2 regions of the Citrobacter sp. C1 genome follow, and region 2 is predicted to be linked to the other one. Evidence: predicted binding sites of a transcription regulator. Region 2 holds the regulator's gene; the other holds the start of a gene.

Region 1 (3,157 bases), 1.9 Mb from region 2:
ATTGTGGCTAAGATTAATCAGCAGAACTTTTTTTCAGAAAAGTGCGGGGATGGAATTATAAGTAAGTGACCGGGGTGAACAGGTGCAGCCAACACACCTGTAACACGAAAGACGACGGAATAATTATTCGACGCCTTTGCTACGCAGATAGTCTTCGTAGTTACCGGTGAAGTCGATTACGCGTTCCGGCGTAATCTCAATCACGCGGGTGGCCAGCGAGCTGACGAATTCGCGGTCGTGAGAAACAAAGATCAGCGTGCCCTGATACATTTCCAGCGCCATGTTCAGCGATTCGATAGATTCCATATCCAGGTGGTTGGTAGGTTCATCCATCACCAGAATATTCGGTTTCTGCATCATCAGCTTACCGAACAGCATGCGCCCTTTTTCACCACCGGACAGCACTTTAGCAGGCTTTTTGATATCGTCCTGGCTGAACAGCAGACGACCAAGGAAGCTGCGAACAACCTGCTCGTCATCGCCTTCTTGTTTCCACTGGCTCATCCATTCGAAAACGGTCATATCGTTTTCGAACTCATATTCGTGATCCTGCGCGTAGTAGCCGATTTGCGCATTCTCAGACCACTTAACGGTGCCATTATCCGGCTCCATGTCGCCGACCAGCACTTTCAGCATGGTCGATTTACCCACGCCGTTAGCCCCGATGATGGCAACCTTTTCGCCCACTTCCAACAGCAGATTGAAGTTTTTAAACAGCGGGCCGTTATCAAAACCTTTGGTCAGTGCTTCGACTTCCAGCGCGTTACGGAACAGTTTCTTATCCTGTTCGAAACGGATAAACGGGTTCTGACGGCTGGATGCTTTCACTTCGTCGAGCTTGATTTTATCAATCTGACGCGCACGAGAAGTCGCCTGACGAGATTTCGAAGCGTTGGCGCTAAAGCGGCTGACGAAGGATTGCAGATCGGCAATTTGCGCTTTTTTCTTGGCGTTATCGGCCAACAGACGCTCACGTGCCTGGGTTGCTGCCGTCATGTATTCATCATAGTTACCCGGATAAACACGCAGCTCGCCGTAGTCCAGATCCGCCATATGCGTACAGACCATGTTCAGGAAGTGACGGTCGTGCGAAATGATGATCATGGTGCTGTCACGCTCGTTCAGCGTCTGCTCCAGCCAACGAATGGTATCAATGTCCAGGTTGTTGGTCGGTTCATCGAGCAGCAGGATGTCCGGGTTAGAGAACAGCGCCTGCGCCAGCAGCACACGCAGCTTCCAGCCTGGTGCCACTTCGCTCATCGGGCCGTAATGCTGTTCTACCGGAATACCGACGCCCAGCAGCAGTTCACCGGCGCGAGACTCCGCCGAATAGCCGTCCATCTCGCCGTATTTAACTTCAAGATCGGCAACTTTGTAGCCGTCTTCTTCGCTCATTTCCGGCAGCGCATAGATACGGTCACGTTCCTGTTTCACTTCCCACAGTTCAGCGTGACCCATAATAACGGTGTCCAGAACGGTGAACTCTTCAAAAGCGAACTGATCCTGACGCAGCTTACCAATGCGTTCGTTCGGATCGAGGGAAACGTTACCCAGCGTCGGTTCGAGGTCGCCGCCGAGAATTTTCATAAAAGTGGATTTACCGCTACCGTTGGCGCCAATCAGGCCGTAACGGTTGCCGCCGCCAAATTTGACGGAAATATTTTCAAACAGCGGCTTACTGCCGAACTGCATGGTGACGTTGCTGGAAACTAACACTGGCGTATCCTGAAAGAAGAAATATGTGACGAACCGCTTATTATGCCATAAGTCTGGAATAAGATCGCGCCTCTCGTGCGTGAGGGTTAAAGTGAAAGCAAAGGGAAAAAAATGTGATTTAGTACACATCCGAATTCCTTGTTGCTCCGAATGCACATATAATGCGTGCCCAACACTACATAAATCTCAACCCACTAGCCTGCTTGGCTTCAGAATCTCGCAAAAATGAATATGAAATTGACAACGCTTTTCGCGGCGGCGCTCGCAGTAGTTGGTTTTTGTAACACTGCCTCAGCCGTCACGTACCCGCTGCCTACCGATGGTAGCCGTTTGATTGGCCAGAACCAGGTCATCACCATTCCTGAAGGCAACACCCAACCGCTGGAGTACTATGCGGCTGAATACCAGATGGGTCTGTCCAACATGCTGGAAGCCAACCCGGGCGTGGATACCTTCCTGCCGAAGGGCGGCACCGTGCTGAACATTCCTCAGCAGCTGATCCTGCCGGATACCGTGCATGAAGGTATTGTTATCAACAGCGCTGAAATGCGTCTGTACTACTACCCGAAAGGCACCAACACCGTGATCGTTTTACCGATTGGTATCGGCCAGTTAGGTAAAGACACGCCGGTTAACTGGACCACCAAAGTTGAACGTAAGAAAGCCGGTCCGACCTGGACGCCAACCGCCAAGATGCACGCAGAATACCGCGCTGCGGGCGAACCGCTGCCAGCCGTTGTTCCGGCCGGTCCGGATAACCCGATGGGTCTGTACGCACTGTATATCGGTCGCCTGTATGCCATCCACGGGACCAACGCGAACTTCGGTGTTGGCTTACGCGTCAGCCACGGCTGCGTGCGTCTGCGTAATGAAGATATCAAGTTCCTGTTTGAAAACGTTCCAGTCGGCACGCGCGTCCAGTTTATCGATGAACCGGTAAAAGCGACGACCGAGCCAGACGGCAGTCGCTATATTGAGGTGCATAACCCACTGTCTACTACCGAAGAACAGTTCGAAGGCGGGGAAATCGTACCGATTACGCTGACCAAGAGCATTAAGAGCATCACCGCTCAGCCGGATGTCGACCAGGCCGTCGTTGAGCAGGCAGTCCAGAACCGTTCTGGTATGCCGGTTCGTCTGAACTAAGCATCAAAAAATGCCGGATGGCGGCTGTCGCCTTATCCGGCCTACAGATTAAGTAGGCCCGATAAGCGCTAGCGCCATCGGGCATAATCCTCACATCATCTGCAGCAAACCATATCCCACCAGCGCCGCCCAGATCAGCATCGGCACCGAATACCAATGAAAACGCCACCAGATCCGTCGATCGTTTGCCATGCGTAAGGCAATAAGGTTCGCCAGCGATCCCGGTAACAGTCCAAAACCACCAATATTGACCGCCCAAGCCAGCAATACCGTTGGCGGGACGTAGTTCAGCAGC
Region 2 (3,157 bases):
CATGAAACGGTCAACATTATGCCGCGAAAACAGTTTCGCGAATAACCCGCAGCCGGCGGCTGACTATAATAAAAACTAACCTATCCATGGAGTTATTATGTCTGCCAAACATCCGGTGATTGCGGTAACAGGATCCAGCGGCGCGGGGACCACCACCACCAGCCTCGCGTTTCGTAAAATTTTCGCCCAGTTAAATCTGCGCGCCGCCGAGGTGGAAGGCGACAGTTTTCACCGCTATACCCGTCCGGAGATGGACATGGCGATCCGCAAAGCGCGCGACGCCGGGCGACACATCAGTTACTTCGGCCCCGAAGCCAACGACTTCGGCCTGCTGGAACAAACCTTCAGCGAGTACGGCCAGACCGGCAAAGGCCAGTCACGAAAATATCTGCACACCTACGATGAAGCCGTTCCGTGGAATCAGGTTCCGGGAACGTTTACCCCGTGGCAGCCGCTGCCTGAACCCACAGACGTCTTATTCTATGAAGGCCTGCACGGTGGCGTGGTGACGCCGCAGCAAAACGTGGCGCGGCATGTTGATCTGCTGGTCGGCGTGGTACCGATCGTCAATCTGGAGTGGATCCAGAAGCTGACCCGCGACACCAGCGAGCGCGGTCACTCCCGCGAGGCGGTAATGGATTCGGTGGTACGTTCAATGGACGACTACATTAATTACATCACCCCGCAGTTTTCCCGTACGCATATTAACTTCCAGCGTGTACCGACCGTCGACACCTCCAATCCTTTTGCCGCCAAAAGCATTCCGTCACTGGATGAAAGCTTTGTAGTGATTCATTTTCGTAATCTGGAAGGCATCGACTTCCCGTGGCTGCTGGCGATGCTGCAGGGCTCATTCATTTCCCATATCAATACATTAGTGGTGCCGGGCGGCAAGATGGGGCTGGCGATGGAATTGATTATGCTGCCGCTGGTCCAGCGACTGATGGAAGGCAAAAAAATCGAGTGAAGCGTGGGAAGTGCCCGATGGCGTTACGCTTATCGGGCCTACAAATCAACATCATCCATCCGGCATCAGGGATTACGCGGCAATCACTTCATAGGAATGGGTAATATTCACCGCTTTTTCCAGCATCAGCGCCACGGAGCAGTATTTTTCCGCGGAGAGATCGACGGCGCGAGACACCGAAGCGTCTTTCAGATCGTTGCCAGTAACGATGAAATGCAGATTAATATGGGTAAACAGACGCGGCGCTTCTTCACGACGCTCGGAAGTGAGCTTCACTTCGCAGTTGGTCACATCCTGACGACCCTTTTGCAGGATCGACACCACATCAATGGCGCTACAGCCACCCGCAGCCATGAGTACCATTTCCATCGGGCTCGGCGCTTTATCACCGGAGTTACCGTCCATCAAGATTTGGTGGCCTGAGGCGGACTCACCGAGGAAGGTTAACCCCTCAACCCACTTTACACGCGCTTGCATATTTCGTAACTCCAATGTTTCAATTTTCCTGACAGATTACGCGTACATAACAATTCTCGCAACGGAAGGCGACCTGAGTCATGCTGAAGCGAGACACCAGGAGACACACGGCGAAAGCTATGCTAAAACAGTCAGGATGCTACAGTAATACATTGACGTACTGCATGTATGCAGAGGACATCACATTACAGGCTGCAGTTCACTTTTTAGCAGCCCCTTTCCCAGGTAGCGGGAAGCATATTTTTGCAACCCCAGAGGCAGCGTCGTGTTCTGACTCTGGAGACAGCTTATAACAGAGGATAACCGCGCATGGTGCTTGGCAAACCGCAAACAGACCCGACTCTCGAATGGTTCTTGTCTCATTGCCATATTCATAAGTACCCATCGAAGAGCACGCTGATTCACCAGGGTGAAAAAGCGGAAACGTTGTATTACATCGTTAAAGGCTCAGTGGCAGTGCTGATCAAAGATGAAGAAGGGAAAGAAATGATCCTCTCTTATCTGAATCAGGGCGATTTCATTGGTGAATTAGGCCTGTTTGAAGAAGGCCAGGAACGTAGCGCCTGGGTACGTGCCAAAACCGCATGTGAAGTTGCTGAAATTTCATACAAAAAATTTCGTCAATTAATCCAGGTTAACCCGGATATTCTGATGCGCCTGTCTTCTCAGATGGCTCGTCGCCTGCAGGTAACGTCCGAAAAAGTGGGCAACCTGGCCTTCCTGGATGTCACCGGTCGTATCGCCCAGACCCTGTTGAACCTGGCGAAACAACCTGACGCGATGACCCACCCGGACGGCATGCAGATCAAAATCACCCGTCAGGAAATTGGCCAGATCGTTGGCTGCTCCCGTGAAACCGTTGGTCGTATCCTGAAAATGCTGGAAGATCAGAACTTGATCTCCGCGCACGGTAAGACCATCGTCGTCTACGGCACGCGTTAACCTCGTCGAAATGGCGCGTTACCTGGTAATGCGCCATTTTTGTTTGCACCGATGTGGCGAAGACTGATTTATCACCCAGAGATCAACTACGCACTACGACAAACGCTGGTGCTGTGTTTACCCGTGGCTGTCGGTCTTATCATCGGTCAGCTTCATCTGGGGCTGCTGTTCTCCCTCGTCCCCGCCTGCTGCAACATTGCCGGTCTTGATACCCCGCATAAGCGATTTTTTAAACGCTTAGTTATTGGCGCGTCACTGTTTGCCGGATGTAGCCTGATCATGCAGCTATTGCTGGCAGAAAGCATTGCGCTCCCGCTGATCCTTACCGGCCTGACGCTGATTCTCGGCGTGACCGCCGAGTTAAGCCCGCTGCATGCACGACTGCTGCCCGCCTCACTGATTGCGGCAATTTTCACGCTAAGCCTGGCTGGCAACATGCCGGTCTGGGAACCGCTACTGATCTATGCGCTGGGAACATTGTGGTACGGCGCGTTCAACTGGTTCTGGTTCTGGTTGTGGCGTGAGCAGCCGCTGCGCGAATCGCTCAGCCTGTTATATCGCGAACTGGCCGATTACTGTGAAGCGAAATACAGCCTGCTAACCCAGCACGTCGATCCCGAAAAAGCGCTGCCCCCGCTGCTGGTTCGCCAGCAAAAAGCGGTGGATCTGATCACCCAGTGCTATCAGCAAATGCATATGCTGTCGGCGCATCACAACAACGAGTACAAACGCCTGCTGCGGGCCTTTCAGGAGGCGCTGGATTTGCAGGAG

What was found. Region 2 encodes CRP, which controls carbon source genes, mostly activating them, when cyclic AMP is high. Its sites were predicted from a motif close to ATGTGANNNNNNTCACAT; they were not measured.
Region 1: the regulator CRP is predicted to act here: its motif matches at 1,828-1,845, upstream of IB214_RS16720 (ABC-F family ATPase).

Annotation. Positions count from the first base shown of each region.
Region 1 covers NZ_CP115035.1:3,449,039-3,452,195, forward strand. The annotation lists gene IB214_RS16720 (ABC-F family ATPase) at 124-1,716, opposite strand; gene ldtB (L,D-transpeptidase) at 1,942-2,862, shown strand; gene IB214_RS16730 (anion transporter) at 2,953-3,157, opposite strand, start outside.
Region 2 covers NZ_CP115035.1:354,893-358,049, reverse strand. The annotation lists gene IB214_RS01685 (YheU family protein) at 1-45, shown strand, start outside; gene IB214_RS01680 (phosphoribulokinase) at 98-967, shown strand; gene IB214_RS01675 (OsmC family protein) at 1,040-1,444, opposite strand; gene crp (cAMP-activated global transcriptional regulator CRP) at 1,754-2,386, shown strand; gene IB214_RS01665 (YccS/YhfK family putative transporter) at 2,438-3,157, shown strand, end outside.